2 regions of the Paenibacillus sp. ALE3 genome follow, and region 2 is predicted to be linked to the other one. Evidence: predicted binding sites of a transcription regulator. Region 2 holds the regulator's gene; the other holds the start of a gene.
The links. The regulator Rex, encoded in region 2, represses fermentation and respiration genes when NADH is low (regulators of the CRP and FNR family bind a similar motif). The targets are predictions, from matches to a motif close to TTGTGAAATATTTCACAA.
Positions count from the first base shown of each region.

Region 1: a site for Rex is predicted at 2,144-2,161, ahead of ACXHJ2_RS19040 (DoxX family membrane protein). Genes of this name have one in related genera too.

Region 1 is NZ_CM134214.1:4,291,386-4,297,408, reverse strand. Features, by position in the region: gene ACXHJ2_RS19050 (dioxygenase family protein) at 1-201, shown strand, start outside; gene ACXHJ2_RS19045 (hypothetical protein) at 274-1,197, opposite strand; gene ACXHJ2_RS19040 (DoxX family membrane protein) at 1,519-2,037, opposite strand; gene ACXHJ2_RS19035 (DUF3048 domain-containing protein) at 2,288-3,382, shown strand; gene ACXHJ2_RS19030 (DUF47 domain-containing protein) at 3,571-4,185, shown strand; gene ACXHJ2_RS19025 (inorganic phosphate transporter) at 4,200-5,189, shown strand; gene ACXHJ2_RS19020 (amino acid ABC transporter substrate-binding protein/permease) at 5,431-6,023, shown strand, end outside.
Region 2 is NZ_CM134214.1:1,937,657-1,943,679, forward strand. Features, by position in the region: gene dinG (ATP-dependent DNA helicase DinG) at 1-2,357, shown strand, start outside; gene ACXHJ2_RS08720 (redox-sensing transcriptional repressor Rex) at 2,385-3,038, shown strand; gene ACXHJ2_RS08725 (amidohydrolase) at 3,025-4,326, shown strand; gene ACXHJ2_RS08730 (cell wall elongation regulator TseB-like domain-containing protein) at 4,364-4,888, shown strand; gene ACXHJ2_RS08735 (hypothetical protein) at 5,195-5,728, shown strand; gene ACXHJ2_RS08740 (AAA family ATPase) at 5,721-6,023, shown strand, end outside.

The DNA of each region.
Region 1 (6,023 bases), 2.4 Mb from region 2:
CGTCATCTGTTCCAATATGACAAGAAGGCTCCGTATGCCAAGCAGGCGGTTCCTTCGTATGGAATAGAGCATTTTTCACCTTTGTTTTACGTGATGGGAGCTGCCGATCATGATCGCTCCGCGCGTAAGCTTTTTCAGTCGTATGTCCTTGGCTCATTGAGTCTCAATTGTTGGGCTTTTGGTCAAGAAAGTGATCTGTAAATGTAAGAATAAGAACTTCCGAAACCACATGATGTGTGGGGTTGGAAGTTCTTTTGGTCTGTTCCTCTTTGATTAATTAGCAGGCACGTTCTTTTTTAGCCAGGCGGATACTTGCGTAGTTCGCTTATCTTCATTTTGATCTAGTAGTGTCATAAATGCCTTTAGCTTTTGAATGTAGGGACTCTTCGAATCCCTGTTGCGCTGAACGACGAGCTGATATCCTTTTTTGGCATTGGGGCGAATCTTGTTGGTGTCATCATCGAATAATGGTGTATTGTTCGTACCATAAAAAGTATAGAAGAAATAGAGATCATGTAATGATTTGACTGCTTGTGTACGATTGGAATGTGGATATTGGGTTATAAACGACTCTTGCGCCAGCACTCTTCCGGCTAACTGTTGATAACCGATGTGTAATGCTGCATCCTTGGTAGCCGGCTGTCCAGATTCCGTCGCCATGATGTCAATATAGTCGCGGATATCTGCGGTAATGTTATTTCCGAATACTTTATATTTCTCATAATTGATGACTGGGTAAAACATGCCTTCTGCGGTTTCAAGTTTGTAGCCGGCATCTCTTGATTGAGTGAGTAGCTTTTTCAGCTTTGTATCACTTGTCCGGCTCATTACATTAGTGAACGAATCACCAGGTTTATAGACTTGATTAATCTTAGTTTGAATAGAGGTCGGATATAAGGCCTGTGCATATGAATCCAATTGCTGTTTCTGTGCATTTTCCAAGTGTAGTACTAGGATGGTAGCTTGAGAGGCCGGAATGGATTGGATATGCTTTTGTAAATAAGTGAATGCCTGAGGTAGCTTACCTGGTTGGCGAAGTAGCTGCTCGAAGGTTTTGGAAATATGTTGTACAACTTCTGCTTGAGATATTGTAGTAGATGTCGCTGCTTTGGCTGATGTCGTAGATCCCAATCCGATCGTCTGTACTGTGAAAATTACTGCTGCGAGCATGAGATAGGCTTTGGTGATTTTTTTCATGGTATAACCCTCCATTAGGTTCTTTGATGTAACTGTAGTGTACAAGGTAAATGTATCGTGAACATTCCATGTTGTATCCAACTTGTAAACGTTCGGGGGAAAGATGAACCCGAAAAAGGAGTCTCCAAGTCAGGATGGACTTGAGGACTCCTTTGTTCATTTAAATAGAGGAGGGTGCAGCATAGCCACACATACAAGCAGCATAGCTGCACAAAAACACCGAAGAGAAGGAGCATAGCTGCAAAAAACACCAAAGAGAAGCAGCATAGCTGCACAAAAAAACAACCATTAGCCAGAGGATAACGGTTGTTTTTTGGATAGTTAAGCTATTTTTCGATTGGGGTCCGTTTGATAAGTATCTTTATTTTTACCAAACAGTCCACGCAGGAAGGGCAGTACCCAACGGTCAAAGCCGATTCTTCCGGCATTTGCACCAGCAACGATAAGGAAGATTTCAACCAACAGGTAGATTGCATTGGTGCTTACTGTACCCGAGAACAGGAACGAGAAGTTCATAACCATAGCCATCAAAGTAGCCAGTGTAGTCAATGTACCAAGCAGCAGGCCAACCCCGACCAAGAACTCACCCAATGGGATCAGGACGTTGAACAAACCGACATTCGGCAGGGCAAAGGCTTCAAGGAACGATCCCCACCAGCCTTGTACAGCGGGGTGATCTCCGCCTGTTTTAGCAATGGCCCCCGAAATAAATCCACCTGCATCAAATCCGCCAGTCAGCTTCTCAAGTCCGTGGGTCATCCATTCATAACCTAGATAAACCCGTACTACAGTCAGCAGCCACATTGCTACTTTGTTCTCACGTAACCAGTTGTTAAACATTCAAATCACTCCTCTTTCTTAATCTATAATGATGGGTTGTATTTCATTTTGTTTGGGATGATCATCTTTGCTACACCTTTATTGTATTAGGTTCAGTTACAGTTATTTGTGATAAAAATCACAAACTCTAAATATTTTTTAAATTTTAATGTCTTTAGATAAGTATTCTATAGAGAGGTAATGCCTCAATCAAGACAAAAACAGGAAATAAAGCTTATAATGAGAAAAATAACGATGTGGAGGGATGAACTTGTCTGGGCCCATGTTTCAACGAAATCATTGGTTGCGTGTGATGGCCTCAGCTCTGTTATGCATGACAATGATATCTTGTTCTGCTTTGTCCAATACGGGTGAATCTGAATCCGTTCCCCAACCGAACCAGCAAGAAACAGAGAAGAAGGTGCTTGAACCGCCTAAGGAGCCATCTGTTCCGGCATTTACAGCTCCGCTTACCGGGCTTCCGGTGGAGCAGCCTGTTTTGGAGCGGCCACTGGCTGTCATGATTAACAATGCCCCGGCTGCGCGTCCACAGGCAGGGCTTAGCCAGGCAGACATGGTATATGAGGTTCTTGCAGAAGGCGGAATTACCCGTTTGGTAGCTTTTTTCCAAAGTCATGGTGGAGATGTGAAGATCGGTCCGGTCCGCAGTATTCGGCCGTATTTGATTGAACTAGGCGAAACCTATGGTGCGTTACCGATACATGCAGGGGGAAGTACAGATGCCTATGCGATTTTACAGCAGCAGCGGAAGGAGCATCTGGATGAGATTTCAAATGGAGGGGCTTATTTTTGGCGAAGTAAAGATCGTCGTCCACCACATAATTTATACACAGATGTGAGCAGGCTACGTAAAGGAAGCGAAAGCAAAGGATATACCAAGCAGACGGAAGTTCCAGTGTATCCTTATCTCAAAACCGGCGAAACTCCAGTTATGGTGGACGAGAGTGCCGCATCTGTGCACATCCGGTTTTTGCTAAAAAGCTATCGCGTATCTTATACCTATGATCGAGCCGATCAACGATATAAGCGTTTTGTGAACGAAAAGTCACATCTGGATCAAAATAATAACCAACAGCTCTCAGCGGCTAATGTTATTGTGATGAGCACGAGGCATCGAACGCTGGATGATGTAGGCAGACTAAGCGTTGAACTGGACGGTAGCGGAGAGGCCATGGTGTTTCAACAAGGACAGTTAATACGTGCTGAATGGCAGCATACATCTGGCGATGCGATTCGGTTTATGAAAAATGGGGTTGAAATCCCGTTAACACCAGGTACATCCTATATACATGTAGTACCTGCAGATACTTCACTAACGGAACATGTAACGTTTGAAGCGAATTAGAAAACGTAATACACCTATTTAGGAAAAAATTGTCGGATAATGACCCTCTATGTCGGGCATTGTATACGTATATCTAGAAATTTGCTTTTACAAACATTACAAAAACATTGATGAGTGTGATAAGATAGCAAAGGTTGTCTATTGCAGTCGAAACAGGTTGCGGATATTTTCGTAAAGGGGTAATCGTTATGAGATTGAAGAAAAAGGATATATTCTTCGAGACGTTGGAAAATATGGCAGATACGATCGTGCAAGCAGCCGATTATTTTGCCCAACATACTTCAAATTTTCAAGATGTGACTTTGTTTACCAATGAGATGAAGAAGTATGAAAATAAGTGTGATGATTACACACACACGATTATTACTGAGTTGAACAAGACCTTCATTACGCCGCTGGAACGCGACGACATCATGGAACTGACAACGACCATGGATGATGTGCTGGACGGTCTTGAAGCGACAGCCTCTCGTTTTTATATGTACAACATTACAGAACCGGACGAGTATATTGTGCAGTTCGCTGATATTTTGCGTCAATCAGCTTACGAAATTCAGAAGGCTGTACATTTGCTTTCACAGAAAAAATTGTTGGCTATTCGTGAATACACCATTCGCCTAAATGATTTGGAAAATCAGGGGGATGAATTATTGCGTATTTGCATCAAAAACCTGTTTGCAACTGTAACTGATCCTATTGAACTGATTAAACGTAAAGAATTGTACGAACGCCTTGAAACGACAACGGATTCATGCGAGGATGTTGCAAATATGCTGGAATCCATCATTATGCGTAACTCGTAAGGGAGTCCTTTTACATGGATACAAGTTTACTGGTACTAGGTATTGTTATTTTTCTTGCTCTGGCATTTGATTTTATTAATGGATTTCATGATACGGCGAACGCGATTGCTACTTCGGTCTCGACCCGTGCGTTGACGCCGCGACGTGCGATTATTATGGCTGCGGTTATGAACTTTCTCGGAGCTATCTTGTTTACCGGGGTTGCCAAGACCATTGGTGGAAGTGTCGCTGACCCTACCAAGCTTACAAACGGTATTGATATCGTTATTGCGACGCTGATCGCTGCGATTATCTGGAATCTTCTAACCTGGTGGTTTGGTATTCCTTCATCCTCCTCTCATGCATTGATTGGTGCGTTGGCAGGGGCGGTGTATGTAGGTGCGGGACAGGATAAATTAAATTGGAGCGGCTTCATCGGGATTGTTGAGGGGCTTATTTTCTCCCCGTTGATTGCTTTTGTTGTCGGTTACATTGTGATGATGATTTTGAAATACATCTTTGCTTATCGTAGTCCGCATACAGTGAACAAAGGTTTCCGCACCATGCAGGTCATTACGGCAGCTATCCAGTCGTTTACGCATGGTACGAATGATGCTCAGAAGGCGATGGGGATTATCACATTCGCACTCGTCTCCGCAGGGTATCAAGACCATTTGGAAGTACCCATGTGGGTGAAAATTTCAGCTGCAACCGCTATGGCACTGGGTACGTCTATTGGTGGTTGGAAGATCATCAAAACGATGGGAACCAAGATTTTCAAAATTGAGCCAATCAATGGATTCGCAGCCGATGTTTCGGGAGCTTCTGTTATTTTTACAGCTACCATGCTTCATTTACCAGTAAGTACCACTCATGCCATTACTTCGGCGATTCTGGGTGTTGGTTCTGCGAAGCGCTTTAGCGCAGTTCGCTGGTCATTAGCTGGTCGTATTGTAATAACCTGGGTAATAACGATTCCAATTTCTGCGCTGTTGTCAGGTTTAATTTTCAAAATTCTTTTCTAGTTTTCTTCATGAATCCCTGAAAAAGAACATACAATATAGGATACACAATAAGCTTCCGTCCGCTTTTTGCGGCAGGGGCTTATTGGCATTCTGGGGCAAAAATACATCTTCAGAGTTCACACATCCAGATAGTTCCATGAGATGTTTTTTAAAAAATACCTGACATCAAAGTAGTCAATTTTTAATAACTCCTGTAGAATAAACAGAAAACTTTGAACCGTTCAACTGACTGGAGGATCTTATGCAAAAACCAAGAAAACTAATAGCACTCATGATTTGTTTGTTTTCTGTGGTTGCCCTGGCCGGTAATTTCGGTGTAGTGGCTCACGCAGAAAATAAAACAAAGTATGATATCGGCACGGATACAACGTTCGCGCCTTTTGAGTTTGAAGATGTAAATGGGAAATTTGTGGGAATCGACATGGATTTACTGGCAGCTATTGCTAAGGATCAGAATTTTGAGTATACCATTAAGCCACTTGGCTTTAACGCGGCAGTGCAGGCACTTGAAACGAATCAAGTAGATGGTGTCATTGCCGGGATGAGTATTACCGATGAACGCAAGCAAAAATTTGATTTTTCTGAACCCTATTTTGACTCAGGTGTTGTCATGGCGGTCCGTAAGGATAATGATACGATTAAACGCTATGAGGACTTGAAAGGACAGCGTGTCGCTGTCAAAACAGGAACAGAAGGCTACACGTTCGCGGAATCCATTAAGGCGAAATATGGCTTTACTACAGTTCCGTTCGACGATTCTTCTCAGATGTATGATGAAGTTAAAACAGGTAACTCGGTTGCCTGCTTTGATGATTATCCGGTACTGGCATACGG
Region 2 (6,023 bases):
GGCTCAGCGATTTGTTCGCAGAGGAAGACAGTGACCTGGGTTGGTTTCTTGACGGCATACGAGAAGAGAAAGAGCTAGACCCTATTCAGGATTTGGAGAAACATCAGTTTTTTCGTCAGCTTGCGCTTAAAGTGGAAGATTGGACCGAACTGGCTACTCCACGTAGAGAAGATGATCCGAATCCACTCTCAGGCGTTTCCTTTGAGGAGTATATGGATGATGTGCGGGACAATTTGCGTTCATCCTTGAGCCAATATGAGGAGCGCGAGGCGCAAACACAAATGATTGAGGGTGTAAATCAAGCCTTGAGTCAAGATAAGCATTTGTTGATCGAGGCTGGTACAGGAACAGGGAAGTCCCTAGGCTATTTGCTTCCGTCACTGTATCACAGTGTAAAATATGGGCAGAGGGTCACCGTAAGCACGCATACCATTAATCTGCAGGAGCAATTGCGAGAGCGTGATATTCCGATGCTGACAAAAGTGATTCCGTTCCCGTTCCGGGCTGCCATTTTTAAGGGTCGGGGGCATTATTTGTGTCTGCGTAAGTTTGAACATAAAATAAACAGAAGAGACTTCGCGACACCAAAAGAAGACTTGATTACAGCGGCTCAAATGATTGTCTGGCTGACTCTGACAGAAACCGGTGATGATGAGGAACTGAACCTGAGCAACCGTGGAGGGGATTTTTGGGAAACAGTAGCTAGTGATTCCGAGTCCTGTCTTGGTCGTTCTTGCCCATGGTTCCGCAAATGCTACTATCATCGTGCACGTCATGAAGCAGGAACAGCGGATGTGGTTATAACGAATCACTCCAAGCTGTTCACCGACGTCAAAGCAAGTCACCAGCTATTGCCCAGCTATGAACATCTGGTCATTGATGAAGCACATCATCTAGAGGAAGTAGCCGGTAAGCACTTAGGCATGCATATGAAATATTTCACACTCGTGCATACGCTGACTCGATTGTTCAAGGACAGTAAGAACGGACAATTGCCTTCGTTACGTCAGCAGTTGGCAAAGTCGGGGCATGAGAAGTCGACGGAATGGGCCTCGACCATTGATCAGCTGTACCCACTCGTGTTAGAGGTTAAGGAAACTTGGGACCTGCTAAGCGATAAGCTGTTTGGAATGTTGCCAGAGCGGTCTGATGCCACACCGGGTGAAACGGGACAATTTTCTTCGCGTCTCAAACCGTCGGCCAAGCCTGCAAAGTGGGATCAAGCGGCGGCGTTGGAAAATCAGCTTTATGTAACGTTGAGTGAAATTTTGCGCAAGGGCGACAAGCTGATGCTGGATGTCAAGGAAGAACACGACGATTATGCGGCGGATAGTCTCATTACAGATATCACGGGTCTGCTTAAGGATTTGGCGGGGATTAGGGAAAATTTGCGCTTCTTTATACGACTCGATGATGAAACAACCGTATATTGGCTCGAAGCGAGTGGGCAATTCCGTAGTAAATCATTGCAATTTTATGCAGTGCCCGTCGATGTGAGCCGCCAGTTGAAAGAAATGTTTTTTGACAAAAAAAGAAGTATTATTCTGACATCTGCTACTTTATCGGTAGATAAGTCGTTTCAGTACATGACCGATCAACTCGGCTTGCAGGAGGCAGCGGATCAAGGACGATTAATGACGTCACAGCTCCCATCACCTTTTAATTACAGGGATCAGGTGTTGCTGGTCATTCCGCGAGACTTTCCGAGTGTGAAGGGCAGTGTAGGGGATGCACATTTTGTAGAGATGCTCGTTAGCTCTCTAGGAGCGACTGCCCAGGCGACGCGGGGGAGAATGCTTGTTCTGTTTACTTCCTATCGGATGCTCCGGCAAGTGTATGAGCCACTCAAAGAGGCGTTAGCATCCAGCGATATTACCGTGTTAGGACAAGGTGTAGACAGTGGGAGTCGGAGCAAGCTAACCCGTCGTTTTCAGGAAGCCAAGGCTTCTGTATTGCTGGGAACCAGCAGCTTCTGGGAAGGCGTCGATATTCCAGGGAAGGCTTTGACTTGTCTGGCCATCGTTCGCTTGCCGTTTCAACCGCCCAATCACCCGTTACTGGAGGCAAAAAGCGAGCTGCTCCAGCAGCAGAAGAAGAATCCATTTATGAAGCTGTCTGTACCACAAGCAGTTATTCGCTTCAAACAGGGATTTGGACGATTGGTACGTACAGCGAGCGACCACGGAGTCGTTATCGTTTACGATACGCGTGTGATCGAATCCTATTATGGAAAGCACTTTTTGTACTCGTTACCGGGACCAAAAATGGAGCATATGCCATCGGGGCAAATGGTGCCCCGCATCGCCGAATGGCTCCAATCCGCCCCGGAGACAGAGGCACAACGGACGGACACCTAAAGTCCGTTACAATTAGGGGGAGCAAGTATGAAATCAGATAAAATTTCAGAGGCTGTCGTACGGAGATTACCCGTATATTTACGTTATCTGAATGCACTGCACAAACGGGAGGTGGCTACGGTCTCTTCTCAAGAGCTGGGACAGAGGTTAGATTTAAATCCAGCTCAAATTCGTAAAGATCTTGCCTATTTTGGCGATTTTGGTCGGAAGGGCATCGGTTACGATGTTTCTTATCTAATTGAGAAAATACGCCATATCCTGAAAATTGACCAGCAAATTAATGTAGTATTGGTCGGAGCGGGTAATCTGGGTCAAGCCCTATCAAACTATAACGCTTATTTAAAAGACAATATGAAGATTGTGGCGGTATTTGATGCGTTCCCGGATAAGGTTGGGACCAGAATCAATACCTTAGTCGTTCAGCCGATGGATGAATTGGAAACGACTGTAAAAGAAAAAAATATTCGAATCGGGATTATTACTGTACCTGATTTTGAGGCACAACACGTAGCTGATAGGCTCATTGAGAGTGGAATTGGAGCGATTTTAAACTTTGCACCTATCATTCTCAAGGCACCGGCTAACATTCGGATACATGCCACAGACTTTACAACTGATTTGCTTAGCCTCGCTTATTATCTGGAGGACGGAAAGGAAGAAGCACAATATGACAGTGAATAAATGGATGATTAAAAACGGTTCTTTTGCCGTGAATGGAGCTGAAGCTGGGGTAATCCATGGTTTTATGATTGTGGAGGATAGCCGTATTACTTACATTGGCGAGACTCTGCCTGCGGGTGAGGAAGAGACGGAAGCAATCGACGGTAACGGGTTATTGTTTTTGCCTGGTCTGATTAATACTCATGGTCATGCGGCGATGTCTCTGCTGCGAGGGTATGGAGATGACTTGGCACTTCAAGTGTGGCTTCAGGAAAAAATGTGGCCTATGGAAGCCAAGTTTACGTCTACGGATGTGTACTGGGGAACATCCTTGTCAGTGCTGGAAATGCTGAAAGGTGGAACCACAACTTTCCTGGATATGTACGATCATATGGATGAGGTGGCACGTGTAGCTGAAGAGTCGGGCATCCGTGCAAGTTTGATGCGTGGAGCCATTGGACTCTGTTCAGAAGAAGAACAGCGGATCAAGCTGGCTGAGGCCGTGACTTTTGCCCGTAACTGGCATGGAAAAGCAGACGGACGTATCACAACGATGATGTCTCCACATGCCCCATACACATGCCCGCCAGCGTTTATTGAGAAATTTGTTCAAGCAGCACATGATCTCGATTTACCATTGCATACGCACATGTCCGAGACGATCGCCGAAGTTGAGCAAAACGTACGCGACTACGGTTTGCGTCCAGTTGCACACTTAGATAAGCTTGGCTTTTTCTCCCGCCCTTCACTTGTTGCCCACGGCGTACACTTGAACGACGAAGAGATAGCTTTATTAGCGGAACGAGGTGTGGCGGTTTCACATAATCCAGGCAGCAACTTGAAGCTGGCAAGTGGTGTAGCTAGAGTGCCTGAATTGCTGCGTGCAGGAGTTACTGTTTCTCTTGGAACAGACGGTCCTGCCAGCAATAATAACCTGGATATGTTCGAGGAAATGCGTCTGGCGGCACTCATTCACAAGGGAGTATCTGGCGACCCAACAGCAGTTCCTGCAAATGAAGCACTGCGTCTGGCAACAGAGTATGGTGCAAAGTCGATTGGTTTAAAAGAAGTAGGAGCGCTGGCAGCAGGCAACAAGGCTGACTTTATCGCGCTAGATCTGAATCAGGCCCATTTCTTGCCGCGTACAGATCTTATTTCCCATGCCGTATACTCTGCAAGTGCCAAAGACGTGGCTCATGTGTGGGTAGACGGTCGTCAGGTTGTGAAAAACGGCGAATGCCTGACGATGGACGAGGAACGTATCAAACATGAGGCACAAGCCGCCTTTGAAGGGCTGCTGTCGCGCTAATTCAGGTGTCACATCCCCTTAGAGAGGAAGCACAGGTTTGAAAAATAAGAAGAAATGGATAGCGGTCGCCATTTTGGCCGTAATACTGATCCTGGTCAGCATTTTCTGGTATTATTCCTACGTTACTCAAGACCAGGTGGCTGAGAAAAATGCCGCTATCATTAAGGCCAAGCAATCAGGTGGTCTGGTTAGCACGACTCAGACTTGGAAGTCTGTGTGGGATCAGATTTATTGGGTGGTTCAAGGAAAAAACGCACAGAATGAAAATATAATGGTGTGGGTTCCTTTTCAAAAAATGGAAGGACAACCTAACGTACCTGTCGCAGATCCAAGCGGTGTTCATACCGAGCTGATGAAAAACGGAGTCGACGAGCAAAAAATGACAGCGATAATTCAGCAGCAACTTCCAAATGCAAAAATTGTAAGGCTCCAACCGAGTGTGTTCAATGGCGAATATGTATGGCAACTGTTTTACGATGATGAAAGCCATCATAACTATACCTTTTACCGTTTCTCAGATGGAGCATCGACGGGGATAAAGTATACTTTGCCTAATTACTAGCGTGTTATGGGAGTAGTGATGATGGTGAAAGCAATGTATTGTTAAAAGAATAACTGATTGAAGTTGAAAAGACGTAAATGCGATTTAAATCGTATTTACGTCTTTTTTTACTACTACGAAAATCACAACTCCTCCACACATTGCCTTCGATATTAGATTCACGTTATGATATACTATATTTTATAAGTGATAGACAAAAATGATAGAAAAATGAGTTGCTGATCTCTATAAGATCATGCAATTTGGTTGTTTGTTGACATTCGTCCCGTTTCTTCTGGGTTTTACATTTTGAGAGGAGGATGTTGTTTGAAATTGCGTGCAGTTCCTATTGTTGTGGCGGCCGTTTTGGCAGCCTTGTTGATGTTTGGGGGATGGTTCATTTACCGTCAGGTTACAATGCAAAGTCCTCTGGAAAAACTGGTATCTCAATATCCAGGCGTGACAAGCGCTCAAATAGATATTAAACAGGATCAGGTCGTATTGAAACTAGATCTCAAACCGCAGGCGGATGTGGCCGGATTGGTCGATGTGGTTAAGCAAAAAGGGCAATCCATCATTGGCAGCCGTACTATTAAGCTGGATATCGCAGATCGTTCCAATTCAGCACTGAATCAATGGTGGTCTGAGGCTATGTTTCCTGTAGCCGAAGCGATGGAAAATAAAAAGTATACTCAAATTTCATCTACAGTTGAGCAGATGAAAAAGAAAAAAGCAGGTATCAAGGCTGATACCGATATGGATTCAAACAATGTCTATATCCGACTCAGCGAAGGCAATGCGACTAAGTTTATCGTTTTGCCACGTCAATCTCAGCAAATGGGGGTATGGCCTAATGCCTAGATGGATCAAGGAAATATTAATCGGTATTGTGCCGGTGACCATTATATTTCTCGTTTTTATTGGGGTGAATATTATCCCTCTTCTGGTTGCGGGCGTGATGCTCAGCGGCTTGTTAATGCTCATGCATGCTCGTGGCGGCTTGGCCGTAGGTGCCGGACAAGAGCGCAAACGTAAAAAAAATGGTCCGGACAAGCTGACTTTTGAGGAAATTGGTGGACAAGAAAGCGCTAAACAGGAATTGCGTGAAGCCTTGGATTTTTTGAATCGACATGATGAAATTTCCAAGTTTGGTATT